2 regions of the Demequina lutea genome follow, and region 1 is predicted to be linked to the other one. Evidence: predicted binding sites of a transcription regulator. Region 1 holds the regulator's gene; the other holds the start of a gene.
What was found. Region 1 encodes HrcA, which represses chaperone genes, less so after heat shock. Its sites were predicted from a motif close to TTNGCACTCGNNNNNNNCGAGTGCNAA; they were not measured.
Positions count from the first base shown of each region.

Region 2: a site for HrcA is predicted at 13,445-13,471, ahead of groL (chaperonin GroEL). Genes of this name have one in related genera too.

Region 1 covers NZ_JACBZO010000001.1:1,192,945-1,202,154, reverse strand. The annotation lists gene ybeY (rRNA maturation RNase YbeY) at 1-96, opposite strand, end outside; gene BKA03_RS05860 (PhoH family protein) at 93-1,142, opposite strand; gene BKA03_RS05855 (histidine triad nucleotide-binding protein) at 1,127-1,465, opposite strand; gene dnaJ (molecular chaperone DnaJ) at 1,547-2,671, opposite strand; gene hrcA (heat-inducible transcriptional repressor HrcA) at 2,668-3,675, opposite strand; gene BKA03_RS05840 (magnetosome magnetite crystal formation protein family) at 3,781-4,137, shown strand; gene BKA03_RS05835 (DUF4870 domain-containing protein) at 4,130-4,498, shown strand; gene BKA03_RS05830 (DUF4870 domain-containing protein) at 4,588-5,028, shown strand; gene hemW (radical SAM family heme chaperone HemW) at 5,064-6,281, opposite strand; gene lepA (translation elongation factor 4) at 6,281-8,131, opposite strand; gene BKA03_RS05815 (putative bifunctional diguanylate cyclase/phosphodiesterase) at 8,265-9,210, shown strand, end outside.
Region 2 covers NZ_JACBZO010000001.1:665,942-685,419, forward strand. The annotation lists gene BKA03_RS03250 (DUF4032 domain-containing protein) at 1-103, opposite strand, end outside; gene BKA03_RS03255 (phosphoenolpyruvate carboxykinase (GTP)) at 188-2,062, opposite strand; gene BKA03_RS03260 (helix-turn-helix domain-containing protein) at 2,173-3,618, shown strand; gene BKA03_RS03265 (ABC transporter ATP-binding protein) at 3,704-4,855, opposite strand; gene BKA03_RS03270 (serine/threonine-protein kinase) at 5,038-6,633, shown strand; gene BKA03_RS03275 (DoxX family protein) at 6,708-7,244, shown strand; gene BKA03_RS03280 (DsbA family protein) at 7,266-8,093, shown strand; gene BKA03_RS03285 (DsbA family protein) at 8,144-8,944, shown strand; gene BKA03_RS03290 (hypothetical protein) at 8,992-9,342, shown strand; tRNA gene BKA03_RS03295 (tRNA-Thr) at 9,321-9,393, shown strand; gene BKA03_RS03300 (hypothetical protein) at 9,578-10,006, shown strand; gene BKA03_RS03305 (signal peptidase I) at 10,043-11,647, shown strand; gene BKA03_RS03310 (uracil-DNA glycosylase) at 11,694-12,362, opposite strand; gene BKA03_RS03315 (DUF3263 domain-containing protein) at 12,448-12,744, shown strand; gene BKA03_RS03320 (LytR C-terminal domain-containing protein) at 12,754-13,356, shown strand; gene groL (chaperonin GroEL) at 13,586-15,211, shown strand; gene BKA03_RS03330 (hypothetical protein) at 15,471-15,695, opposite strand; gene BKA03_RS03335 (ArsR/SmtB family transcription factor) at 15,698-16,018, opposite strand; gene BKA03_RS03340 (DUF4031 domain-containing protein) at 16,107-16,376, opposite strand; gene BKA03_RS03345 (sensor histidine kinase) at 16,418-17,827, opposite strand; gene BKA03_RS03350 (response regulator transcription factor) at 17,824-18,516, opposite strand; gene BKA03_RS03355 (cold-shock protein) at 18,652-19,035, shown strand; gene BKA03_RS03360 (DUF3027 domain-containing protein) at 19,037-19,478, shown strand, end outside.

The DNA of each region.
Region 1 (9,210 bases):
TGGCGCGACGTGCATCTCGCCGAGGACGTACGCGGCGAGAGCGGCGAACTCGGCCTCGTCGAGCTCCGCATCCGTCTCGTTGTTGACGTCGATCATCTGTCGCCTCCTTGGCGCGGCAAACGCCGCTTTTGGCCGTCTGTTCTAGAGCGTTGAGGTGCGGCCGCGTGCGCGGCATCGCTGCGTTCGTAGGCGGTGATGATGTCGCTCACGAGCCGGTGCCTCACGACGTCTTGGGCCGTGAGCTCACAGAACCCGATGTCGTCCACACCCATGAGAATGTCGCGAGCCGCGCGCAGACCAGACTGCGTTCCACCTGGTAAATCCACCTGGGTAATGTCGCCGGTCACGACCATCGTCGACCCGAATCCCAATCGAGTGAGGAACATCTTCATCTGCTCGCGCGTCGTGTTCTGGGCCTCGTCGAGCACGATGAAGGCATCGTTGAGAGTGCGGCCACGCATGTAGGCCAGGGGCGCCACCTCGATGATTCCCGCCTCAATGAGCTTGGGAATCGACTCGGGGTCGACCATGTCGTGGAGCGCGTCGTACAGCGGACGCAAGTACGGGTCAATCTTTTCGGACAAGGTGCCCGGCAGGAACCCCAAGCGCTCCCCCGCCTCGACGGCCGGGCGCGTCAGGATGATCCGACTCACCTGCTTGGACTGCATGGCGGCGACCGCTTGGGCCATCGCAAGATACGTCTTGCCCGTTCCCGCGGGGCCGATACCGAACGTGATGGTGTGGCGCTCGATCGCGGCAACATATGCGGCTTGACCCTCGGTCTTTGGCCTGATCGTGCGCCCTCGCGAGGACAGGATCGACCTCGCCAACACGGCCACGGGTCGCTCTTGCTGCGCGGCGGTTGCCTCGCCGATGATCCGCATGGACTCGCGCGCTACCTCGGGGGTGAGGGACACTCCTGAGGCGACCATCAATCTCAACTCGTCGAGGGCCGCCGAGCACGCGGCGACCGCGGCATCGGGGCCTGACAACGAGATCTGATTGCCGCGCACCAAGACGTTCACGCCGGGGAATGTCCTCTCGACCTCGGCGAGAACCGAGTCCCCCGCACCGAGGAGCCCAAGCATCACCGCGGCATCGTCGATCTCAAAGATGCGAGATGTGCTCACGCGTCCTCCCATGCAAGATGCTTGCCGCCCATGACGTGGGCGTGCGCGTGGAAGACGGACTGTCCCGCCGCCTCACCCGAGTTGAAGACGAGGCGAAACTCACCGCCGCACTCGGCATCGGCCACCTGTTGGGCGACGGCAACCATCTCCGCGAGAACATCGGGAATCTGTGCGGCGGCCTCGGTGACATTCGCGACGTGGGTCTTGGGGACGACGAGGACGTGCACGGGCGCCTTGGGTGTGATGTCACGAAAGGCAATCACGCGGTCGGTCTCCGCGACCAGGGTGGCGGGGATCTCACCAGCGACGATGCGGCAAAAGAGGCAGTCGGTCATGGCTCTAGCGTATGGCCAGTGCCCGACCACGGGCGCATGGACCACGAGACCATGCGTGCGCTCATGCGCAGCGCCTCGCCATCAGGCCCTGCCCAGGAAGGCGTCCTTCAGTCGTGCGAAAACACCACCGCCGATGGGCGCCAGCCGCGCCTCGGCGAACTCCTCGCCGCGAAGCACGGCGAGCTTGCGCAAGAGCTCAGACTGCTCATCCGTCAGTTCATCGGGCGTCAGGATGTCGAGGTGCACGTGAAGGTTGCCGCGGCCCGACCTCTGAAGCTTGCCCACGCCAAGACCCTTGAGCGTGACCGTCGCGCCCGCATGAGTGCCCGGCTTGATGTCGATTTCCTGGGGACCGTCGAAGGTCTCGACCGTGGCGACGGTACCCAGAGCGGCCGCGGTCATCGGCAACTCGATCGTGCAGTGCAAGTCGTCTCCCCGACGCTCGAACGTCTTGTGTGCGCCTTCGCGGATTTCGACATAGAGGTCACCGCGCGGCCCGCCCCCAGGCCCCGCGTCGCCCGAACCGGACATCCTGATGCGCGTGCCCGTCTCCACCCCGGAGGGAATGTCAATCGGGACGGTGCGACGTTCGCGCGACCGGCCCTGCCCCGAGCAATCGGTGCAGGGCGATTCGATGATCGAGCCGTAGCCACCGCAACGCGGGCATGGCGCGGTGGTCATGACCTGGCCGAGCAGTGACCTGGCGACGCGTTGGACCACGCCGTTGCCGTTGCACTGCGGGCAGGTCGCCGGCTTCGTCCCAGGAGTACAGCACGTGCCACCGCACGTGGTGCAGGTCTCGGCCAGGTCGACGGTCACGTCGTGGCGGACCCCGAAGACGGCCTCTTCGAGACTGATCTCGACCTCGACAAGCGTGTCCCCGCCGCGCTGCGTGCGGGATGCGGGTCCCCTGCGCGAAGAGCCACCCATCGCGGAACCGAAGAAGGTCTCGAAGATGTCCTCAAAGCCGAATCCGGCGCTCGCTCCGCCATTCGAAGAACGAGGGTCGACGCCGTGGTCGAACTGGGCCCGCTTGTCGGCATTGCCCAGCACCTCGTAGGCGGCCGCGACCTCCTTAAAGCGCTCCTCGCCCTCTGGCCCCGCGACGTCGGGGTGCAACTCCCGCGCGAGCTTGCGGTAGGCCTTCTTGATTTCAGACTCGGACGCGTTTCGCGCCACGCCTAGGACGGCGTAGTAGTCCTTCACGCTTCCACCACTTTCGACAAGTAACGGGCGACGGCCCTGACCGCAGCCATCGTGCCCGGATAATCCATGCGGGTCGGCCCGAGCGCCCCCAACAGGGAGGGAGACTCAAGATTCCCGTAGCCAGCGGCCACAATAGACGTACCCGCGAGCGCACCGTAACCGGTCTCCGAACCGATGCGGACGGCCACGGGTCCCTCGGCTGCCATCTCGTGCAACAACCGCAACAGCACTACCTGTTCCTCAAGTGCGTCAAGAACCGAGGTCACGGCGTCGGCACCCAAGTCGGAGCCTGCCCGTGTGAGGTTGCCTGTCCCCGCGAAGACGACCCTTTCGACGGTGCCGCCGCGCGCCGCGCTCGACACCACCGATGCCAACTCGGCAATCCACGGGGACGAAGGATGCCTGCCCGCCCATTCGGCGAGTTCGCGGTCAAGAGGCGCGGGCGTCAGCCCTGCGGCGATCTCATTGACCTCCCTGGCAACGCGCTCAAAGTCCTCATCCGCAAGGTCTCGCGGGACGACGAGCGACGCCTGCTCGACTCGGGCATCGGCGCTCACGACGACCGCGAGCGCGCGCTCTGGCGCCATCCGCACGAGCTCGACCCTGCGAACAGGGCTCTCCCTGAGCGACGGGTACTGCACGACCGCGACCTGGCGAGTGAGCTGACTCAGCAGCCTGACCGACCTCTCAACCACGTCATTCAGGTCAACCGCATCGGACAAGAACGTCGAAATGGCGCGCCTGTGGCTGTCCTGGAACGCCGCGGCCGCGAGCAGGTCGACAAAGTAGCGATACCCCTTGTCGGTGGGGATTCGCCCGGCCGACGTGTGGGGTTGTGCAATCAGGCCGTCCTCTTCCAGCGCGGCCATGTCATTACGAATAGTCGCGGGCGAGACTCCGAGCGAGGAGTTTTGGGCAAGGGCCTTCGAGCCGACCGGCTCGTGGGTCGCCACATAGCCTTCGACGATGGCGCGTAATATCGCCTGCCGTCTGTCTTCGCTCATGACGCCTCCCGCTGGCACTCGCGGTCTGTGAGTGCCAATCTTAGCCCGGTGGCTCGGCCTCGTCGTGATGCCGGCGCCCGGTAGGGTGACAAACGGAGGACGCCGATGACCTACACCGCCCACGAGGGACCCGACACCGCGAAGGCGGGCGCCGCTCATTTGGGTGCCGTCGTGGGGCCCTTCATCCCCCTCGCCGTCTATTTCGCGGAGCGCGACCGCGACGAGTTCGCCGCAGGCGAGGCGTCCAAGGCCGCACGCTTCTCCACGGTGTTGCTGGCCGCCTTCCTCGCCGCAACTGCCGTGAGATTGTTCGTGCCTTTGGTGGGCTTTCTCGGTACATTGGCACAGTGGGTAATTCCCGTCGTGGCGATTTACTTCTGTTTGGCAGGCTTCAAGCTGGCGCGACGGGGAGAACCTTCAAACTATCCGTTCCAATTCAAAGTGGAGAAAACTGATGACTGAGATGCCCCAGCCCCCCGCAGCGCAACCCGCAGCACCGCTGTCCGACAGCGACGCTCGCCTCTATGTGACGCTTGCACACGTAGGCAACATCCTCTTTCCCGGTCTTGCGCCGCTCATCATGTGGCTCATTGGCAAGGACAAGAGCTCGTTCGTCAACACCGAGGGCAAGGAGGCCCTGAACTTTGGCATCCTGCTGGTGATCGCCTACATCGCGGGAATCATCCTCACCGTGATCCTCATCGGAATTCTCGTGATCCTGGCGGCATGGATCATGTCGATCATCTTCGGCATCCAGGGAGCGATGAAGTCCAACAAGGGCGAGAGCTACCGCTACCCGTTCAGCCTTCGCCTCATCAAGTAATTCTCAGGGTTTTACCCTGACCTACCTCGGGGCTCCGCATCGGTCATACGGCCGATGCGGAGCCCCGAGTGTTTTGCGACACTAGTCACATGAACGACACCAACACGCCTCCCACGGGCCCGCCCCAACCTGGCGGCCCCTACGTCCCCGTCGCCCCCGCCCCGATGCTCGAATCCGAAGCGCGCACGTGGGCCATGCTGGCTCACATCATCGCGGCCGTTGCCTCGGTGATGAGCGCGGGCACGATCGCGTTCGTCGCGCCGCTGATCATCTGGCTCCTGTACAAGGACCGCAGCGCCCTCGTGGCCTTCCACGGCAAGCAGAACCTCAACCTGCAGATCACGACGCTCGTGTTTGGCGCGGGCGCCGTGGTGTTGGGCCTGGTGCTGTTCATCGTCGGCCTTGCCATCACACTGCCGCTGTGGGGGCTCTACGTGCTGTACGCCTTCATCATCTCGATCGTGGCCGGCGTGAAGGCCTACAACGGCGAGTACTTCCGGATCCCGCTGTCGATCAACTTCATCAAGTAGGTCCCAGCACAACGCTCGCGTCTAGGTTTACTCGGCTAGGGCGCCAGTTCCCTGATCACGGCATCGGCGAGCAGGCGCCCTTTGCGCGTCAGCACGACTCGTCGCCCGGGCCCCACCGCCGCGTGGCCGTCGACCAATCCAGCCGCCACCAGTCCCGCCACCGCGGCCCTGCGCTGCGAGGGCACGGCGTCGAGTTCCAGCCCCTCTGCAAGGCGCACGCCGAGCATGATGCGCTCCAGGACGACGGCGTCGTCGTCGAGCTCCTCGCGCTCCTGGGCCGGGTCGTCCCCGTCCGCTAGCCTCCGCGAGTAGGCGAGAGGGTGCTTCACGTTCCACCACCGTGTGGCGCGGATCGCCTCTCCGGTGGCGCCGACGCGCGGGCCCAGGTATGAGTGCGCGCCGGGGCCGATGCCCCACCAATCCTCGCTACGCCAATACGCAAGGTTGTGTTGGCACGCGTCGGCGGGAGTGCGCGCCCAGTTGGACACCTCGTACCAGGCATAGCCCGCGGCGGCGAGAGCGTCGTCGGCCGCCTCGTACATGTCGGCCTGGGTGTCGGGGTCGGTGGGGGCGATCTCGCCCCTGCGCAGCTGGCCGCCCATGCGGGTGGCGGGCTCGATCACGAGCGAATACGCGCTCACGTGGTCGGGTGCGAGGGCGATCGCGGTGTCGAGGCTGGTGCGCCAGTCGGCGAGCGACTCCCCCGGTGTGCCGTAGATCAGGTCGAGGCTCACCGCGAGCCCCGCCTCACGTGCCCACCCGACAGCGCGTTCGACGTTGGCGGGGTTGTGCGTGCGCTCCAGGGTCGCCAAGACGTGCGGAACGGCGGACTGCATGCCGAAGCTCACGCGCGTGAATCCCGCCGCCGCGAGGGCGGCGAGGGACTCTCGCGACACGGAATCGGGGTTCGCCTCGGTCGTGACCTCCGCGCCTGCGGCGATCCCCCAGGTCTCGCGCACGCCGTCAAGCAGCCTTGCGAGCGCCGCCGCATCGAGCATTGTGGGCGTTCCGCCGCCGAAGAAGACGGTCGAAGCGGGGCGCGGGTCCTCGCCCATCACGCCGCGGGCGAAGCCCATCTCAGCCAGTGCGGCGTCCACATATCCCTCGCGGGTCGCGCCCTCGACCTCGCCGGGCGCGTAGGTGTTGAAATCGCAATACCCGCAACGGACCGAGCAGAAGGGGACGTGAACATAGACGCCGAAGTCGCGCTCTGGTTCAGGCGCAGATGCGGGGGCGGCGGCCGCGTCGGCCACTACTTCTTCTTGCCCTTGTCCGAGGCATCGTCCGACGTACTGAGCGCGGCGATGAACGCCTCCGGCGGGACCTCAACAGAGCCGATGTTTTTCATGCGCTTCTTACCGGCCTTCTGCTTCTCGAGCAGCTTGCGCTTGCGCGAGATGTCGCCGCCGTAACACTTGGCGAGCACATCCTTGCGCATGGCCCTGATGGTCTCGCGCGCGATGATGCGCGAGCCGATCGCGGCCTGGATCGGCACCTCGAACTGCTGGCGGTCGATCAGGTCCTTGAGTTTGCCCACCATCGACAGCCCGTACTTGTACGCCGCGTCCTTGTGCACCACGGCGCTGAACGCGTCGACGGGCTCGCTCTGCAACAGGATGTCGACCTTGACCAGGTCTGCCGCCTGGTCGCCATCGGGCTCGTAATCGAGGGAACCGTAGCCACGCGTGCGCGACTTGAGCTGGTCGAAGAAGTCGAACACCACCTCGGCGAGCGGGAGCGTGTAGTGCATCTCCACGCGGGTCTCGCTTAGGTAGTTCATCGTGCCCATGGTGCCGCGGCGCTCCTGGCACAGTTCCATCACGGTGCCGATGAACTCGCTCGGCACCAGGATGGTCGCCTTCACGATGGGCTCGCGCACCTCATTGATCTTGCCGTCGGGAAACTCCGAGGGGTTGGTGACGGTGAAGATCTTTCCGTCCTCCATCTGGACCTCGTACACCACGTTCGGCGCGGTCGAGATGAGCTCGAGGTTGAACTCGCGCTCGAGCCTGTCGCGCACGATCTCGAGGTGCAGCAGTCCCAAGTAACCGCAACGGAAACCAAAGCCGAGCGCCACCGAACTCTCGGGCTCGTAGACCAGGGAGGCATCGTTCAGCTGCAGCTTGTCGAGCGCATCGCGTAGGAGAGGGAAGTCCGAGCCGTCGAGCGGGAAGAGCCCCGAATAGACCATCGGGCGCGGTTCCCGATAGCCAGGGAGCGACTGGGTGGCCCTGCGGGCCGCAAGGGTGACGGTGTCACCCACCTTGGACTGACGCACATCCTTCACACCCGTGATGAGGTAGCCCACCTCGCCCACGCCAAGGCCCTTGGTGGGGACCGGCTCGGGGCTGATGACGCCGATCTCGAGGAGGTCGTGCGTAGCGTGCGTCGACATCATCGCAATCTTCTCGCGCGGCTTGAGAGCCCCGTCTATCACGCGCACGTACGTCACCACGCCGCGGTAACTGTCGTAGACGGAATCGAAGATCATGGCGCGCGTCGGGGCATCGGCGTCGCCCACGGGAGCGGGGATGTCCCTCACGACCCTGTCGAGCAGCGCGCCGACACCCTCGCCGGTCTTGCCACTGGTGCGGAGGACATCGTCGGCGTCGCAGCCGATCAGTTGCGACAACTCGGCCGCGTAGCGATCCGGTTCGGCCGACGGGAGGTCGATCTTGTTGAGCACCGGGATGATCGTGAGGTCGTTCTCCATGGCCAGGTACAGGTTGGCCAGCGTCTGCGCCTCGATCCCCTGCGCCGCGTCCACGAGCAACACCGCGCCCTCGCATGCGGCGAGCGAACGCGACACCTCATACGTGAAGTCGACGTGGCCAGGCGTGTCGATCATGTTGAGGGCGAAGGCCTTGCCCTCGACGTGCCACGGCATGCGCACCGCTTGCGACTTGATAGTGATCCCACGCTCGCGCTCGATGTCCATGCGGTCGAGGTACTGTGCCCTCGCCGCGCGCGCGTCAACGACGCCGGTGATACCAAGCATTCTGTCCGCCAACGTCGACTTGCCATGGTCGATGTGGGCGATGATGCAGAAGTTGCGAATCAGGTCCGGCGAGGTGGATGACGGTTCAATGGAGGATGTGGGCACGAGTGGTGGAACTTCCTTCGACGATCTGCGGGGTCTCTATCGTCCCATGACGCGGGGTTCAGGTATTTCGCATTGTGCCGATAGTGAGAACGTTCCCCGATAGTGTCGGGCAAGGGTGAACCGAGGAGGAGACGTGGCAAAGGGTAGTGACATGTTTGCGCTCACCTTCAGGGACTCCCCCATTGGCATGGCGCTTCTTGATTCGTCAGGCCAGTATGTCGAGGTCAACGACGCCTTCGGCCGCATCCTTGGCAGGCCTGCCGACCACTTCAGGGGCCGTCACTTCGGCGAGTACACCCACACCGACGACCTGCCCAGGGACATCGAACTCATGGCGCAACTCTCCCGAGGTGAGTTGCCGTTCTACCAGGTACATAAGCGCCTGCTCCATCGGGAAGGCGACACGATCTGGGCCCGTGTAACGGTGTCAGACACGGTCGCAGAAGAAGACCCCCGCGGCCACCACTACGTGGCGCAGGTCGAAGATGTCACGGAGATCCGCCGCGCGCGCGACCTGCTCGAACGCCGTGCGCTCTACGACCACTTGAGCGGACTCGCGAATCGCACCCTGCTGATGGAACGCCTCGAGCGGGCCCTAGAGACCCACGAGCCTCGCGCCGCAACCGTCGCGTGCATCTTCTTGGATGTCGACCACTTCAAGATGGTCAACGACTCCTTGGGCCACGACGCAGGCGACTCGCTCCTCGTCGAGATCTCGCAACGCATTCAGGACGCGGTCCGCAGCGCCGACACCGTCGCGCGGCTTGGCGGGGACGAGTTCGTCGTCGTCCTTGAAGACGTCATGGACATCGAGTCGGCCACCGCCGTCATGCACTCCATCACCGACGCCATCCGCCAACCCTTCACCATCGGCGTGCACGAGCTAGCGCCCACCGTGTCCGCGGGCCTCGCGATGGCCACTCGTGGGATCACCGCTGAGTCCCTCATCCGCAACGCCGACATTGCGATGTACGCCGCCAAGCAAGGCGGTCGCGACCGCGCGGAACTGTTCGACGCCTCGATGCGCGAAGTGGCGATGACGAGGCTATCCATCGAGTCGGAGTTGCGTACCGCCATTC
Region 2 (19,478 bases), 520 kb from region 1:
GGGGTAGCGCGGCGATGCGCTCCTCCGGCCACGCGCCCAGCGGGATGGACCATGGCAGGTCGATGAGCGCGGCGTCGGCCGCTCCGGTGATGTGCAGGGGCATGTGCCAACACTACGGTGCTCGCCAACGACGACGGAAGACGGCGTCTTCGGCCAGCTCAGGGCCGCGACGCCGTGATGTGAGCCACTAGCGCTGGTGTGCCGCGGCCGCCGACCGGTGTGCAGCGAGGCGCTCGAGCGAGGTCGTGAGCGCGCTGAGCTGCTCGCGCAGCGCCGCGGGCACCCGTCCATCGAATCGGTCGAAGTAGGCCGCAGCATCTGCCGCCTCGGCGAGTTGCGACGCGGGGTCAATGTGAAACAACTCCTGCCACTGCGAGTCGGTGAGGTTGAGTCCATCGAGGTTCATCGAGCCCGCGACGGGTAGCAGTCCCAGCGGGGTGTCCGCGGCGGCGGCGGAGCCGTCGAGGCGACCGAGAATCCAAGCAAGGACCCGAACGTTGTCACCAAATCCTGGCCAGATGAAGCGTCCGTCGGCGTCCTTGCGGAACCAATTGACCTGGAAGACGGCGGGGGGCTGCGCGCCAGCTTCGCGCACTGCGTCGCCCACCTCGATCCAGTGGCGCCAGTAGTCGGCCATGTGGTAACCACAGAAGGGAAGCATCGCGAACGGGTCGCGCCGCAATTCTCCCACCGTGCCCTCCGCCGCCGCGGTGCGCTCCGACGAAACGGTCGCGCCCATGAATACCCCGTGCTCCCAATCGCGGGCCTGCGCGACGAGGGGCACATTGGTGGCACGGCGACCGCCGAACAGGATCACGTCAAGGACGACCCCTTCCGGGTCGTCCCAGGTGTCCGCGATCGTGGGGCAGCTGTCCGCCCGCGCCGTGAATCGGGAATTGGGATGCGCCGCTGGAGTGCCCGCGTCTGGGGTCCAGTCGGCGCCCTTCCAGTCGACCAGGTGGGCCGGAGGCAGGTCTGTGAGGCCCTCCCACCACACATCCCCGTCGTCCGTCAGTGCCACGTTCGTGAAGACCGTGTCCGTTCGGACAGTGTCAATCGCGGTGCGGTTGGTCAGCGGGCCGGTTCCGGGTGCCACCCCGAAGAAGCCGGCCTCGGGGTTGATCGCGCGCAGACGCCCGTCCGGCCCCGGCGCGATCCATGCGATGTCGTCGCCAATGGTCTCGGCCTTCCAGCCGGGCAGCGTGGGCGCCAGCATGGCGAAGTTGGTCTTTCCGCATGCGGACGGGAACGCCGCGGCGACGTGAAAGACACGGTTTTCGGGCGTGGTGACCTTGAGCAGCAACATATGTTCGGCAAGCCAGCCCTCTTCGCGCGCGATCACCGATGCGATCCTCAGCGCGAAGCTCTTCTTCGCGAGGATCGCATTGCCGCCGTAGGCGGATCCGTACGACCAAATTTCACGGGATTCCGGGAAGTGGCAGATGTACTTGGTGTCGTTGCACGGCCAGGGAACGTCCTCGTCCCCGGGTCCCAGGGGGGCGCCGACGCTATGCACGCAGGGCACCCATGCGGTGTCTGGAGTGATCTGAGCGAGCGACTCCGAACCCATGCGCGTCATGGTCCGCATGCTTGCGACGACGTACGGCGAGTCGGTGACTTGCACCCCTAGCCGGGCGAGAGGGCTTCCCACCGGCCCCATGGAGAACGGCACCACATACATTGTCCGGCCATGCATGGTCCCGCTGAAGAGGCTTCGCAACTCGCGGAGCATCGCGACCGGCTCCTGCCACTGATTGGTGGGTCCGGCGTCGGCCTCGGCTTCCGAACAGATGAAGGTACGGGCTTCTACCCGCGCGACGTCAGAGGGATCCGAACGCGCGAGATAGCTGCGGGGCCGCAACTGAGCGTTGAGCCTCAGGAGCGTGCCTTGCTTGACCAAGAGGTCGAGCAGGGACTCATACTCCTCATCGGAGCCAGTGCACCACACCACAGCGTCGGGTTGCGTGAGCGCCGCAATCTCCTCGACCCACGCGGTCACGCGTCTGTCCGCATTCGTCGGCGCCGCGGGTCCAGGTGGCAACACGTAGTGAGCGACGGTCATGGCGACTCCGATGTCGAAGGATAGGAACAACTTTCACCATACGGATATGAGCGGAGGTCAAATGCTAGATTGAGGCATAAATTGTGCGAGAAATGTTCAAGGCGGAAAATATGGCGGATCTTGCTACTTTGGGGCGACGGGTGCGTCACTTTCGCGCCGTCGCCGGTCTCACGCTCGATCAACTCGGCGCCGACGTCGGTGTCGGTGCGAGCCAGTTGTCCCTCATCGAAAACGGTCACAGGGAACCGCGCCTGTCTCTGTTGTCGGCCATTGCGGAACGGCTCGGCGTGCCGCTCGCCGAGCTTCTCGATACCGCGCCGCCGGATGAGCGTGCCGCGTTGGAGATCGAACTCGAGAGGTTCCAATCGAGTTCGGGCTACCGCAAACTCGGGCTGCCTATCCTCAAGCCCACGAAGGGTGTCGCCGATAGCACCCTGCGCACGGTCGTGGGCCTGCACCGTGAACTGGACCGTCGCGCCCGGCTCGCCATCGCAACGCCCGAAGAGGCGCGGCGCGCCAACACGAGTCAGCGTCGCGAGATGCGGGAGAGCAACAACTACCTGCCAGCCATCGAGGCGGTCGCGGAGGAGTCGATTGCAGCGGTAGGACACCGCGGCGGTGCGCTCACTCACCACACGGTCAACGAGATGGCCAAGCGGTTGGGCCTTCAGATCGTCCATGTCGACGATCTTCCCCATTCGGCGCGGTCCGTCCTCGACATAGGGAGCGGCCGCATCTACATCCCGCCGGCCTCGATTCCGGGAGGCCACGGGCTGCGTTCCCTGGCGCTACAAGCGATGGCCCACATCCTGCTGGAGCACGGCGCCCCTGTCGACTATGCAGACTTCTTGCGCCAGCGCGTCGAGGTGAGCTACTACGCGGCGGCCTGCCTCCTGCCCTTGGCCGCGTCGCTGGAGTTTCTGACGAGGGCCAAGGACGACCGGTCGATTGCCATCGAGGACTATCGCGATGCGTTCGGTGTGACTCACGAGGCGGCGGCGCTCCGCTTCACCAACCTCGCAACAGAGCACCTGGGCATCACCTTGCACTTCTTGCGTGTCACGGGCGAGGGTGCGGTGGTTCGCGCGTACGAAAACGACGGGCTCCCCCTCCCCGTCGACGCGACGGGAAGCACGGAGGGCGAATTTGTGTGCAGGAACTGGAGCGCCCGCCAAGCATTCGCGCGCACGACGCGCACCACGGAGTATCAGCAGTACACGGACACTCCCGCGGGAACGTACTTCGAGTCGACGCAGACGGGCACCGGCCAAGGGGAGGACTTCTCGATCACCGTGGGCGTGCCATACGCGGAGTCCAAGTGGTTCTGCGGTCGGCAGTCGACCGTTCGCCGCAGTTCACGGTGCCCCGACCTCGACTGTTGCCGCAGGCCGGACGAGCGCCTCGCCGCCCGCTGGGACGGCGACGCGTGGGCCAGTTCTCGCGTCCATGCGCATATCTTCGCGCCGCTTCCGCATGGCACCTATCCGGGTGTCGATGACCGCGAACTCTATGAGTTCCTCGAGGCGCACATCGAGACAGACTCGGCAAGCGACTGAAGCGGTGCGGCCGTCGACCGTGCTGGGACGACGAAGGGCGGCCCGGCGAACCGGACCGCCCTTCGTCGTGAAGAAAGGTGAAGCGCTACTTCTTGTGGGAGATCACAGGCTCCGACGTGAGGCGAAGGCCCGAGGCGGACGAGAAGACGTGCTGCTCGCCGGTGCGGATCGTGACCCAGATGGTCTCGCCCTTCTTAGGAACCTCGCGGGGGTCAAGACGCACGACAACCTGCGAGTCTCCCGCCGAGAAGTTGATGCCCTTGGCCTCGCCGTACTCGGTGGGAACCGAGCCGTAGACGAAGGCGTCGGAGCCGAGCTCCTCCACCACGTCCACCTCGACGGGGATGGCGCCATCGGCGTTCGGGGCCGCACGGTCGAGCGCCTCGGGACGGAAGCCGAGAACAACCTGGCTCTTGTCTTCCGTTTTGAGGGCCGCGATCGTTTCGCGAGAGAGGGCCACCTTGCCGCGGCCCACCTGTGCGAAGCCGTCGAACACCTGATACGTACCGATGTTCATGGCGGGGGAGCCAATGAACCCGGCGACGAACACGTTCGCGGGGGTGTCGTACATGTCGCGCGGGGTGCCTACCTGCTGGAGCACGCCGTCCTTCATGACGGCGATGCGGTCACCCATGGTGAGCGCCTCGACCTGGTCGTGTGTCACATAGACGGTCGTGACGCCGAGACGACGCTGGAGGGCGGCGATCTGCGTGCGGGTCTGGACACGGAGCTTGGCGTCAAGGTTTGACAGCGGCTCGTCCATGAGGAACACCTGGGGCTGACGCACGATGGCACGGCCCATGGCGACGCGCTGACGCTGTCCACCGGAGAGGGCCTTCGGCTTGCGGTCCAGGTACTCAACGAGGTCGAGGATCTTGGCTGCAGCCTCGACACGCTCACGGATCTCCGACTTGTCCTTCTTGGCGATCTTGAGCGCGAAGCCCATGTTCTCCGCAACGGTCATGTGGGGATACAGCGCGTAGGACTGGAACACCATGGCGATGTCGCGGTCCTTGGGCTGCACGTTGGTGACGTCGCGGTCGCCCACCCAGATGGCGCCTTCGTCGATGTCCTCGAGGCCTGCGAGCATTCGCAGCGAGGTCGACTTTCCGCAACCAGAGGGTCCGACGAGAACGAGAAATTCTCCATCGGCGATGTCGATATCAAGCTTGTCGACCGCGGGGCGGTCGGTGCCTGGGTAAATCCTGGTGGCCTTGTCATAGGTCACGGTTGCCATAACTGGTCCCTTCACCGGCAGGTACGTGCCGGACGATCCGAGTGAAGAGCGCCTGTGTGGTGTCCACACTGACACTTGCCCGTCGCAACGTCGCGAGAGGCAACCCCCATCTTGCCATAGGAATCTTGGGACGTCGGCCCGAGCCGGGGCTCCCGTGCGCGCGGGGACGGTACGGTGGCTCCATGGCAGGCCGAGCGCTTCACCGTGGCGACGAGGTGGGTGGCTACATCGTCGAACGCCCTCTCGGGTCGGGCGGCTCGGGACAGGTGTACCTCGTGCGCAATGCGGAGGGCGCCGCCGTCGCGCTCAAGCGCGTTGACGCCCAACACGACGAGGTGGCGGCGGAGCGGTTGCGGCGCGAAGTGAGGGCCCTCATGGCGGTGCGCCACCCGGCCGTGCCCCGCGTCCTTGACGCCGAGCTTGAGGACGATGACACGTTCGTCGTCTTCGAATTCATCGAAGGCGAATGCCTCGCCGACGAGGTCGCCGCTCGGGGTCCCCTTGAGGGTGAGGACCTTGCCTACTGCGCCGAGCGAATCGCAGGCGCGCTCGAGGCCGCGCACGCGGCGGGCCTTGTGCACCGAGACGTCACCCCTTCGAACGTCATGATGTCGCCAGCGGGCGCGGTCCTCATCGACTTTGGGCTCTCGCATCGCGCAGATGACTCGCGTTTGACCAGGGAGGGCCTCGTCAGCGGCACCGCCGGTTACGTCGCCCCCGAAGTAATCGACGGCGCGGAGCCGGGGGCCGACGCCGACAGGTGGGCGTGGGCCGCGACGATGGCGTTCGCCATGACGGGCAAGGCGCCATACGGCACGGGGAACAGCGCGATCCGCAAGACTTTGCAGGGCAAATGGTCGGTGCCCGATCTTCCTGGAGCCGAGGTGCTGGCGGCGGCTCTCGACCGCAAGGTTGAGGAACGGCCGGGAATGCGGGACATCGTGGCGGCGATGCGCGGCGCGACAGCGATCCTGCCGGTCGAGGCTTTGGCCGCCACCGCCGTGATGGAAACCTCCTCCGACGGCACGGAGGTGCTCGCTGTCAATGACCCCGAGCTCAATGACGGCGAGTTCTCGGACGGCGACGACTTCGAAGACGGCTGGCGAACCGTCGACTTTGACGGCCACGTTCTCAACGACATGGTGTTACCTGGGCGCGAGACCCTCGAGGGCGATCTGGAACTCGCGATGAGGCGGCCCGTCCTCGTGGCGGCGTGGGCCACTGCGGTCGCCGCGAGTGCCGCGGTGGCACCGTTTGCGGGCGCCGCAGTCGTCATCATCGCCGCGCTCGTCGCGCGCACCGTTTTTCGCCGCGGCGAGGCCCTGCGCATTGCTCGTGCCAGGCGCGGTGAGCGCCGGCGCGATTCCGTCCTCCACACTCTTGGCGTCCCCTGGCATCTGATCAGGGCGGCCGCGGAACTGTTGCCCTCGCTGATCGTCGCCGCGCTCATCGGGACGGCGGTGGGAGCGCTCGGTTGGTATTTGGTGTCGATCGGGGCCGTCGCGACGAGTACCCCCGACGGTCAGGGGTGGGGTCATGCGATCGCCATCGCGGTGGGGCTTCTCGCCTTCGAGGGCGCCTTGTGGTGGGGACTGTGGTCGTGGACGACCAGGGAGGGTTCGTACCGAGTCGCGGAGTCGCTTGCTCCCACCAACGGCGTGAGCGGCGCGTGGATCGTCGTGGCGCTCATCATCTTTGGTAGCGCTTCCCTTGCCGTCTATGTGGGAGCAGATCCGTGGTGGTGGCCGCTTCCCGCGATGCCGCAAAGCGGGGGCTAGCAGGGGCTCGGTCCCCGCTGCGTGGAACCGTCCGCGCCTACAATGCGTTGAGTCCACGAGCGAGGGAGACGGCGATGTCAAGCACTGACGCCACTGACGGGGTGGCAACCTCACGAGGCTTTGGCGCGCGGTGGCAAATCCTCCAGCCGTGGTTGAGTCTGGCGGTGCGGCTCGCGATGGGAATCATCATGATTGCGGCCGCGATCCCCAAGATGATCAACATCGACCAGTCGGTGCGCGCTGTCCGCGCCTATCGGCTGCTACCCGAGGCCGTCGTTCCCCTCGTTGGCACAGCCCTTCCGTACCTTGAACTCGTCTTCGGACTCATCCTCCTTGTGGGAGTATTCGTCCGTTGGTCAGCGATTGTTTGGCTGGTCCTCATGGCGGCGTTCGTGTTCGGAGTCGCGTGGGCCTGGGCGAAGGGTTACAGCATCGACTGCGGCTGTTTTGGCGGCGGCGGTGATGTGGCTGTGGGCACAACCAACTATCCGGAGCATATGCTCGAGCGTGCAGGATTTGTGGCCTTGGGTGTCTTCCTGCTTGTCTTTCCCCGTACGCACGCGTCTCTCGACGCGTGGATGAAGGGTGAACCCCTCTTTTCCCGTCCCTGATGAGCGCCAAGGAGTCGTCACATGGCTAGCAAGACCCCGCAGTCCGGCAACACACCGCAGTCCGACAAGGTGGCCGTGGCCAAGAAGAAGGCCCAGTCCCAGGTCCACGCCCAACAGCGTCGCGCGCTCGTCGTGTGGATCGTCATCGGCGTGGTCGTGGTGGGTCTGTTTGCCGCCCTGATCGCATACATCGTGCGTCAAGGCAACGTGTCCAGCGTCGCCACGACTCCTGGTCAATTGAATCCCGCGATCGCGACCACCAATGGCGGCTTTGGCGTGGGTGCGTCGGGCGTTGTAGGTGGCAAGGACCTCAGCACCTCGCACGTGCGACTCGACATCTACTTCGACTACATGTGCCCCATTTGTGGCGAGTTTGAGCAGTACCGTGGCGCCGAGGTCGACGCGCTCCGTAAGGCTGGCACGGCAGACGTGTACTACCACCCGATTTCGATCCTCGACGGCTCGTCCTCAGGCACCCAGTACTCGACCCGTGCGGCATCCGCAGGCGCGTTAATCGCTCAGGACGCGCCCGACAAGTTCTTGGCATTCACCACGGCGATGTTTGTCAACCAGCCCAAGGAGAACTCCACGGGACTCACCGAGGCGCAGATTCAGGCGATCGCCACCGCCGCGGGCGTGCCCGCTGACGTGGTCGCCAAGATCCCCGCTCTCGCGTACACCTCATGGGTCCGCAGCGCGACGGAGAAGGCAAGCGTCGACGGTGTGGCGGGAACCCCGACCCTGGCGCTCAACGGCGTCATTCAGGACCCAAGCAAGAACAAGGACGACATCAACTGGAGCGTCGCCGGCTCAATCACGACGGCCATCAACAAGGCGGCGGGCAAGTAGTGGCGCGCAGCGACTAGCTGGCCCCAAAGGGCCTGGCGAGGGGGGAGACCATGAACGACAAGACGGCCGCGAACGCCGCGGCAACTCTGGCCAAGAGGCAGGCCCAAGCCCAGGTCGACGCCCAAAAGCGACGGGCCGCCGTCATCTGGATCGTCGTTGGCGTGATCGTGGTGGGGCTCATCGGCACGCTCGTGGCGTTCATCGTGCGTCAGGGCGCGGTCGCCGACGTCTCAGTTGCGGGACCCTCCGGCGCGCCCGTCGTGAGCAATACTGACGGCTTTGGCGTGGGAAGCAGCGGGGTCGTGGGCAAGGACCTCGATCCGAGCCGTGTGAGGCTCGATGTCTACTTCGACTTCATTTGCCCGTACTGCGCGCTCTTCGAAAAGACTCAAGCGGCGACCCTCGACGACCTCCGGTCCCAGGGCATCGTCGATGTGTACTACCACCCGCTCGCGTACCTCGACGATGCATCGTCTGGCACCAAGTATTCGACGCGAGCGGCATCGGCCGCGGCGCTCGTCGCCCAGGAATCCCCGGAGTCGTTCGTTGCCTTCCTGCAGCAACTCATGGAGCATCAGCCCGCGGAGGGCTCGACGGGTCTTCCCGACCAGCAAATCCAGTCGTTGGCATCCGCCGCGGGGGTGCCCGATGCGATCGTGGCCAAGATTCCTGACCAGGGCTACGCCGCGTGGGTGCGCAGTTCGACCGAGGCGGCAAACAAGGATGGCGTGATGTACACGCCTTCCTTGGGATTCAGCGGCGTCATCCAAGACCCGACGGACCCCGCGAGCGTTCAGTGGAGCCAAGAGGGGGCGCTCCGCCAAGCCATCATGGAGCGCGCCGCTGGCTAACTGCCAGCAGGCCCGACATCGGCGCTCCACATGACTGGGTGGACACCATGACCGTCCGCAGGCGCATCGCCGGAATAGCGCAAACGGTCAAGGAGTACGACATGCAGTTGTCCGCTCAACTGCCACTGTCCGCCTGGGAGCCCGAGCCCGGCTACGAGGCGATCTCGGAACTGATCGACAGCGGCGTTGCCGTACGAGACGATGGGGCGATTGGTGGCAAAGTTGATCCTGACGGGAGCAACGGAACCCCAGGAACACCTGATCGCGATGCCGATCATGTACCGCGGATCAGTCCGCTAGTCCGCCGAGTGCCGTGGCTCACAGTCACGTGTGACATCCCGTACACGGGTATCCTTGTGCGGGCCCTCAGGGCTCTGCTGGCATGGCGCAATTGGTAGCGCACCCGACTTGTAATCGGGCGGTTGCGGGTTCAAGTCCCGCTGCCAGCTCTCTCACACGCGGGAGTGATGTTTGTCACAGGGACGTGCTTGCGCGTCATTGTTGGGGCATTTGTCACTCTCAAGCATCGGAATAGTTCTGTCGATCACTTCGCCAAGGCTGTTCAGACCCCAGTTGTGGTGCCACCCGGAAGGGGGTGGTGCTTGAACTCATACCGAAGGGAAAGCCAAGATCATGGCTAAGAAGAAGAATTCGCGCAAGGTGCTCGCTGTTGCGCTCGGCATCATGGGCATTGCCGGACTCAGCGTCGCGTCCGCATCGTCGTTGCCCGTAACTGCCGGTAACGAGGTTGCAATCGGTGTTGACACGTTCGCACCGTGTGACAGCGATGGCGTCAAGGTCGACTACACATATGCCAAGGACACCGCGACCATCCCAGTCACCTCGGGCTACATAATTTCGAAGGTGACGGTGTCCGGCATCAGCACGAATTGCGATGGGAAGGACATCAGGCTGACTCTCGCCGACAGCACAGATGCCCCAATCTTCACCACGGGCCCCACGCAGATCGGCGCCAGCGCCACCACGTTCGTCTACGACGCGACGTCCGACCTAATTGACATCTCGAAGGACCTCGGCAAGGTGACCGTCATCATCGGCTAAGTGCCGCTGAGCGACGAAGCATACTGACCGGATCACGTGGAGATTCGACGATTCATAGATACCGGCGAGTGGACCACTCGCCGGTATCTGTCGTTGCTTGGAAGCGTCCTGATCTGGGCCATCGTTGCGATTGACGGGTGGTACATGTGGCCCACGCAGTTGGGCGGAGACACCTCCTTCGTCGTGGTCTCAGGGCATTCGATGGAACCCACCTATTTCACCGGCGACCTTGTGATCGCCCGCAAGATGACGCCGAGCGTCGGTGACGTGATCGTCTACGCGCCGGCAAGCCTCGGCGGTTCGCAAATTGTTCACCGCATCATCGGAGGCAATGCCACCGACGGCTGGAAGATGCAGGGCGACAACAACAACTTTGTTGACCCGTTCACCCCCAAGGGGAGCGAGGTCAAGGGCGTGGTGCTGGTGCACTACGCCAAATTCGGGCGGGTCACCATCCTCCTGCTAAACCCCATGGTGTGGGCGTTTGTTCTGCTTGCGGCCATGGTCCTGTTGCTCTGGTTCACGGGTGACGACTGTGAAGAGCGACATGACGACGACGAGAACAAAGGCAATGGCAAGGGCGAGGGCGAAGGCGACCCGGAACGGGAAGCCGAAGAAGAGCTTGACCTGATAGACCGCGTGGTCGAAGGCACCGAGGCCGCCGTCGCGCGCATGGTCGCCTCCGGCGTCGAAGCGGGGGCCGCGGCGCTCTCCGTGCTGACGCGTCCCTCTCCCGCCCCCCGCCACGCCGCGACGGCGCCGCGCCACAGAGCGCCCGCGTTGCTCCGCGGTTCCGCGATTGTCGCCTTGTTGGGCCTGCTGACGATTTATGGGTCGTCGACCGCATCCGCGTCACAACTGATCGTGAAAACCGGCGACCAGGTCTCGGTCATGACTGTCGAGAAGTGCGTGACTCACACCCTCACCGCAACCACGGCGACGCAAACCACCGGAAACCACTATGCCGCTGTTGAGATCGGCAACATCGATCCGGCATGCCAGGACCTGTCGATTACCGTGAACTTGTATCAGGCCAACGGCACGCCCATAACAACCGGATCCGGCACCGTCACGGGCACGTCAACCAAGGTGCCGGTCGTGGGCACCTATCAGCGGCAAAAGGTTGGCACAGTGATTGTCAAGATCAATGGCTGGCTGTTCGTGGCCGCGTGGGGCGAAGCCTCGACGACGCCGCCCTTCCCGTCCGTGGGCAACTGTGATGGCGTGCTTATCTCTACTGGCCAGTTGCTGACGGGCAACAAGTGCGCCCTGACTTGGAACAGCAGTGTGGGTACGGCGGGGACGAGTTCGGGACGGATCAACGCGATCGGTGTCTTCGTGAAAACGGAGTTCGCTGACTATGACTACACGACCCAGGGCGCTACCACGTGGCGGTTCACCCTGGATCTGACCGGACTCCCCAACTTGAACTGGATTGGGGGCCTCAGTAGTGGCTACTACATCTACTCCCACACGTCCGGCAACGACAACATCGTCCTAGCTCCGGGGGAGACGTGTCTCAACCCCGCCTCTGTGACGTTCCAAGAAGCCAATCCAAGTAGCGATGGAACCTCCTCGTTCGTCCTGTCCACCACATACCTACCCGGTTGGGATCAGTGGCTCATCTGTCCCACGTCGTAGAGAACCGCGAGCCGTCACGAGCCGGGTGCGGGCGGCGGAGGCTGGGTTAGGCGTTTGCCCACCGGATGGCGGCGACACCCTGCTGTTCGAGCAACGCGTTCGCACGTGAAAACGGCCTGGACCCAAAGAACCCCCGCGAGGCGCTGAGCGGGCTCGGATGGGCCGACTCGATACGAGGCACGTCGCCGAGCATCGGCGCCAGATTCTGCGCGTCGCGGCCCCACAGGATCGCGACGAGCGGCCCTCCGCGTGCCACCAACGTGCGGATCGCGTGCTCGGTGAACTCCTCCCATCCCTTGCCCCGATGGGAACCTGGCGCGCCAGGAGCGACGGTGAGGCACCTGTTGAGCAGCATCACACCTTGATCGGCCCACGGCGTGAGGTCCCCGGTGATCAGCCGCTCGCCCGTGTCGGACTCGAGCTCGCGCGCGATGTTGGAAAGCGAGCGCGGCATCGGGCGGCCGGGAGAGACCGAAAACGAGAGTCCCATGGCGTCGCCAGGCGTGGGGTAGGGGTCCTGGCCGACGATCAGCACCCGTACGTCGGCCAGCGGGCGGGTGAACGAGTTGAGGATCGCGCGGGACTCGGGAAGGTACGTGCGCCCCTCCGCGAGCTCGGCTCTGAGAAAGCTCCCGAGCTCCGCCAGCGTCGGCGCCATCGGCTCGAGGGCCACGGCCCAGTCGGGGGCGACCTGTGATTTCCATGCCTCGGACATGCCTCCAGACTAACGACGCCGCCGCACGCGAACAGGGGGCGCATTCGCAAATGACAACCATGTGATTCGCGGGTACCCTGGAGCCATGTCAGCAGTCTCCGCACCCCTTGCCTCGACCGAGGCGACGCCCCTCAGCGAGCGCGACGCGAGGATTCTCGACTTCGAGCGTCAGTGGTGGAAGTTCGCCGGCGCCAAGGAAGACAGCGTTCGCGACCTCTTCCAGATGTCCGCAACGGAGTATTACCAGGTGCTGAACTCGTTGATCGACTCGCACTCGGCACTCGCGCACGACCCGATGCTGGTCAAGAGGCTACGCAGAATGCGTGCGTCCAGGCAGCGCGGCCGTGCGAGCCGTTCGCTGCATTCCTCGACCCTGGGGTAACCTTTCCCCGTGCCGTCTTATCCAGTCGACGAGTTCGACAACTCGCTGTCCGAACGCAGTCCCATGGGCGTGCACCGCAAAGGCAAGAGCATCGTCATGGCGATCGTTGCCCCGCTCCTCGTGTTCATCGGAGCAGGAGCCGTCGCGTATGGCGTCGTCGTGTACCTGTGGGCGCAAAATGGGGGTTCGGGATTGCCGCCACTCGGCAACATCGCGGTGCCCACCATTACGCAGACCGCCGTCGTTGGACCGACCGACGGCCTCGTGACGGTTTCGCCGTCACCTTCGCCGTCTCCCTCGCCGTCGCCGACGCCGACGCCGACCGCGGAGCCCGTCCATCATGACGCGAAGGTCGTCGTCCTCAACGGGGCCCGGATCGCGGGCCTTGCGGGTAAAAGTGCGGACACGATCAAGGCCGGTGGCTTCACGGCCGTCACGACGGGAAACATGTCGAGCAATCTCCCGAAGGCGAACACCGTGAGGTACTCCGATCCGATCTACGCCACCACGGCGCAGCAGGTCGCGACCTTGCTGGGGATCACCGCGGTCGAACAGGGAACGACGCCCGAGGGCAACATCTCTGTCATTCTCGTCACGGACCCGGCCAAGTAGCGAGAATTCCTCGTTCGCGCTGCGCTTCGCCGCGCGCGAAAAACGCCGCCACTATTTGCACTCTCACCCGGAGAGTGCCAAGATCGGATTAGCACTCTGCTACCTAGAGTGCTAAGACTTCGGCGCTAAAGATGAGGCGCTCGGCCGGTGTGACATGAACACCGAATCGGGCGTCGTCCGTCGCGGGCATCTGCGGCGCCATTACCCATCGAAAGAGGAACACACACCCATGGCAAAGATGATTGCCTTCGATGAGGAGGCCCGACGCGGCATGGAGCGTGGCATGAATGCCCTCGCTGACGCCGTCAAGGTCACCCTCGGCCCCAAGGGCCGCAATGTTGTACTGGACAAGAAGTGGGGCGCCCCCACGATCACGAACGATGGTGTCTCCATCGCCAAGGAGATCGAGCTTGATGACCCCCTCGAGCGCATCGGCGCCGAGCTCGTCAAGGAGGTCGCCAAGAAGACCGACGACGTGGCCGGAGACGGCACCACGACGGCGACCGTTCTGGCTCAGGCGCTCGTGCGGGAAGGCCTGCGTAACGTTGCCGCAGGTGCCAACCCCATCGCGCTCAAGAAGGGCATCGAGAAGGCAGTCGAGGCGGTCACCGCCGAACTCCTGAAGATGGCCAAGGAGGTCACGACCAAGGAGCAGATTGCTGCCACGGCCGGAATCTCTGCTGCTGACCCCGCCATTGGCGAGCTCATCGCCGAGGCGATGGACAAGGTGGGCAAGGAAGGCGTCATCACCGTCGAGGAGTCCTCGGCTCTGGGCCTCGAGCTCGAGCTCACCGAGGGCATGCGCTTCGACAAGGGCTTCCTTTCCGCCTACTTCGTCACCGACCCCGAGCGCCAGGAAGCCGTCCTCGAAGACGCGCTGGTGCTCCTGATCGAGTCGAAGATCTCCAGCATCAAGGACTTGCTCCCGCTGCTTGAGAAGGTCATGGCCACCGGCAAGCCGCTCATGATCATCGCCGAGGACGTCGAGTCCGAGGCCCTGGCCACGCTCGTGGTCAACAAGATCCGCGGCACGTTCAAGGCCGTGGCCGTCAAGGCCCCCGGCTTTGGCGACCGTCGCAAGGCGATGCTTCAGGACATGGCCATCCTCACGGGTGCAACTGTCATTGCCGAGTCCGTTGGCCTGTCGCTCGAGAACGCCACGATCGACCTGCTCGGTACGGCCCGCAAGGTCACCGTCACCAAGGACGAGACGACGATCGTCGAGGGTGGCGGCGCCACCGAGCTCATCGAGGGTCGCGTCAAGCAGATCCGCGCTGAGATCGACAACTCCGACTCCGACTACGACCGCGAGAAGCTGCAGGAGCGCCTGGCCAAGCTGGCCGGCGGCGTTGCAGTCATCAAGGCAGGAGCCGCGACCGAGGTCGAGCTCAAGGAACGCAAGCACCGCATCGAGGACGCCGTTCGCAACGCGAAGGCCGCCGTCGAAGAGGGCATCGTCGCCGGTGGTGGCGTTGCGCTCATCCAGGCGGGCGCCCTCGCGTTCGCTAACCTCCACCTTGAGGGCGACGAGGCAACCGGTGCTCGCATCGTCGAGCTCGCCGTCACGGCGCCTCTTCGTCAGATCGCCATCAACGCCGGCCTCGAGGGTGGCGTCGTTGTCGAGAAGGTCAAGGGTCTGCCCTTGGGTCACGGCCTCAACGCCGCGACCAACGTCTACGAGGATCTTCTCGCCGCCGGCGTCAACGACCCGGTCAAGGTGACGCGCTCTGCCCTGCAGAACGCCGCCTCGATCGCGGCCCTGTTCCTCACGACCGAAGCGGTCGTGGCGGACAAGCCCGAACGGGAGCCGGCAATGCCTCAGGGCGATGGCGGCATGGGCGGAATGGGCTTCTAGTCCACAGCTGACATACGCGAAGGGCCCCGAGGAGCGATCCTCGGGGCCCTTCGTCGTCGATCGGGGTCGTTGCGGAAAGCCCCTCAACCCTGCACCCGCGACGCTGCGAACCAAATTGGCGCCCGACAGGCCGTGGAGCGGGCTCCGGTCCCGCATCGGTCAGCGTGTCGCTGTCGAGACTGGTTCGTAGTTGCGCGCCCCGCGCGAGGGCGAGGGGCGAGGGGCGTTGCGAGCGGTGCAAGGCGCTCGGCCCCGGGCCTTAGGGAATGTCCGTGAGCGTCTTTTCGATCGTGGCGAGGCGAGTGTCGATGGCGTCGAGGCGTTCGGCCATCTTGGTGTTCGCGTCGGCGCTGGCGCGTAGCGCGTCGGTCAGGTTGGTTTGTGCCCTTGCCCGCGGCGACGTCAAGACTCTCAGGGAGCCCATGACCGCCCAGCCCGCGGTTCCGACAATGGCGATCCAACCAAACCAGGGGATTGAATCCATGGTTAGTCCTTCCGTGTATTCGGTGAGTTGACCGCGGCGGCGATCGCATCGGGGTTGATGGAGATCGAGAACGGGACGGACTCGAAGATGTTGACGGCCTTGCCGTCGTCCCCAAGTTCGAGGTGGCTGGCGACGAAGCCCGCCTCTTCGAGCTTGCGTAGGTGCATGTAGAGCAGCGCCCGGGACATTTCGACCCGGCGAGCCAGCTCGCTGACGTAACGCGGTTGCTCGTGTAGTTCGGCGAGGATGCGCATCCGTTGCGGGCTGGCGATCGCAGCGAGGCGTGCGGCAAGCCGCTCGGACCCCGCTTCGTCGATGCCCACGTGTTACCTCCCTTGTGCATCTGTAATAAAAACATTACACATAAGGGCATCATGAGGCAAGGCGGGATTTCTACACCGTGGCGGGGCTTTAGCGGCGTCGCTGGGCGGCCGTCACGCGCAGGCCCGATGCGCGCAGGCGCCGCACCAGCTCGCGCCCGTCGATCAGCTGCGCTCCGGCGGCGATCAGCCGCTCGTGCATGTCCGCAGGGACGTCGTAGTGGTCCAGGTCAAAGCCGCGTTCGGGAATGCCCACCGTGCGCGCGAAGAAGTGAAGTTCATCCAGAGAGGCGTCGGAGACTAGATGCCCCCAGATGCGTCCATGGCGAGGCCACAGCGGGGGATCGATGAGCAGCGCCATGGAACGCGACCCTACGCCACGGGCCGCCCGTCGAGCCCAAACTACGCAGGCGACGCGGGGAGAGTGACGGTCACGATCGCACCCTCGGGCGCGTCGGCGGGGCCGATGTCGGAGGCGACGGCCGAGCCCCCATGGGCGGAGGCTATCGCCGCGACGATCGCGAGCCCGAGGCCCGATCCGCCGGACGCTCTGGTGCGCGACTCGTCGGCGCGATAGAAGCGTTCAAACGCGCGAGCCGCGTGAGCCGCGCCAAAACCGGGTCCGTGGTCGCGGACGGTCGCGACCACTCGGTCGCCCTCGACACGAGCCGTCAGCTCGATGGGCGTGCCCTCCGGGGTGTGGCGCAAGGCGTTCGCGGCCACGTTGGAGAACAGCTGGGTGAGGTGGCGCGTGGAGCCGCGGACGACGGTGCCTTGCTCCGCGGCAACGGTCACCATGCGCGAGGAATCTTGTGCCCTGACGTCGGCAGCGACGTCGTCGAGGACGTGGGCAATATCGACGTCCTCGTTACCCCCGAGAACCGCGGCGGCCTCGTCGGAGCGTGCAAGGAGGAGCAGGTCATCCACGAGTTTGGCCATGCGGTCGGCGTTTGCCTCGATGCGGGCGATGGCCTGTCCCGTTTCGTCCGCGCCCATGCGGTGGAGCTCGGCATAGCCGCGAATCGCCGCAAGGGGGGTGCGCAGCTCGTGGGACGCATCGGACACGAAGAGCCTGAGCTTGGCTTCCGAGGCGTCGCGCTGGGTCATCGTCGCGGACAGCCGGTCGAGCATCGCATTGAGCGACGCCGCAAGGGAGCCCGCCTCGGTGGTGCGTGGATACGAGGGCACACGTCGAGTGAGATCGCCTGCGGCAATGGAAGCCGCGGTGCGCTCCGCCTCCGCAAGAGGCCGCAGCGAGCGACGGGTGGCCCAGGCAGCGAGCGCCGCGGCGAGCAAGGCGACCGCAAGGCCAAGCACGATGATTCCGCGGCCCAAGATCGTCGCGGCCGACCCGATGTCGCGCAGAGGGGCCATCACTGCGATCGTCGTGCCAGCGCCGGGACCGGTTGCCTCAAGGTGCCGAGTCACCACCCGCCACGACTCTCCCGGGGCGCGGGCCGTGTACGTCGCGGTGGCATTGGGCCTCAGGGTGATCGGGGGAAGTGGACGGCCGTTGTTGAGCCACTGCGTGGCGGCGGTTGCCTCGCTGCCGTCCGCACGGAAGACGACGACCACCACGTCGTTTGGCGGCTGGAGGGGCATCCCCGCGGCGGTGCCGCTATTCCCGATCGCGACAATGGCGGCGGGATGGGATGCGAGTGCCGACACCGCGTCGTCGAGCTTGCGATCGACCTGAGAGGTGAGGGTCCTGTGCAGCAGCAAGAGCACGGACGCGCCGATCACGAACTCCGTGAGCAGCACGAGCACCAGAGCGATCGCCGGAATGGTCCACTTGAGCGGCCACGACCTCATCGTGGTTCCTTGACGACGTAGCCGATGCCGCGCTTGGTGTGAATCAGCGGCGCATCAAACGGCGCATCGATCTTGCGGCGCAAATACGAGACGTACGTCTCGACGAGGTTTCCGTCCCCGACGTCGTAGCCCCACACCGCCGCAAGTAGCTGGGTCTTCGACAGCACTCTGCCAGCGTTGGTGGCCAGATAGCGCAGCAACGCGAACTCGGTGGGGGTCAGGTCAAGGATGTGACCGCCGCGGCGCACCTCGTGGGCGTCGTCGTCGATCTCAAGATCCGCGACCCTGATCGTGGTATCGGACTGGGTCGCGGCGCTCGACCTGCGCAAAATTGCCTCGATGCGCGCCACCACCTCGGCCAAGCGGAACGGCTTGGTGACATAGTCGTCGCCTCCGACGCGCAGGCCTGCAACCACGTCGTCGGCCTCGTCCTTGGCCGTCAGGAACAGCACAGGCACGTCGTCCCCCCTGGCACGGAGCCTTCGGACCGCGGTGAGGCCGTCCATTGCGGGCATCATGACGTCCATGACCACAAGGTCGACGCGGCGCTCCGCCAGCGTGTCGAGCGCCGCTCGCCCGGAGGCGACCGACACGGCATCGAAGCCCGCAAAGCGCAAGGATGTGGTGAGCAGATCGCGCAGGTCGGGCTCGTCATCGACGACGAGAACCACTGTGGGGTCGGCTGCCATGGCACCAGTGTGGCGTCTCAGCCTGAGAAACGGCTGGGAAGCGGGCCCCGAATGCTGGCGTTCCGCCGCGTCGCCCGCCATAGCCCTTGTACACTTGCTACCGCCGCTTCCGCGGCATCGACAGGAGAGATAGACGTGCCATCCGGACGAGTGAAGTGGTTTGACACCGAAAAGGGCTTCGGCTTCATCGCCAGCGATGAGGGCGATGAGGTGTTCCTGCACGCGTCCGCGCTCCCTGAAGGCTCCGCGCCGCCCAACCCCGGAGCCAAGGTCGAGTTCTCCGTTGCTGACGGCCGACGTGGCCCCTCGGCCATGGCGGTGACGCTCACCGAGCCGGCGCCGTCGATCACGAAGTCGCAGCGCAAGCCAGCCGACGACATGACGATGATCGTCGAGGACCTCATCAAGATGCTCGACGGTGTCTCAAATGTGTTGCGCAAGGGCCGCTACCCGGAGGCCGCCAAGGGCTCCCAGGTCGCCGCGGTTTTGCGAGCGGTCGCAGAACAGTTGGACGCCTAGCATGAGCGTCGCAATCGAGAACCTCGTGGAATCCGTGGCCCGTGCCGCAGTCGTTGAGACTGCTGGCGACGAGTCCTCTGTCGGCGGCCTCAGGGGCGTCCTTGAGAACGGCGAGGGCCTGGTCTCGGTCCGGTACGAGTGCCTGCTTCCCGGTTACGTCGGTTGGGACTGGACGGTCGACGTCGCGGTTGTCGACGGCGCCGCGAGCGTGTGCGAGTCCGCCCTGTTGCCCGGCGAGCAGGCGCTGCTTGCCCCCGAGTGGGTGCCCTGGTCCGACAGGGTGCGCCCAGGCGACCTTGAGCCCGGCATGGTGTTGCCATATGTCGCCGACGACGAGCGGCTCGTGCCCGGCTACACCGCCACGGGCGATGAAGACCTCGATCGCATGGCGATCTACGAGTTTGGCCTCGGACGCGAGCGAGTGCTCGCCCCGGAGGCGCGCG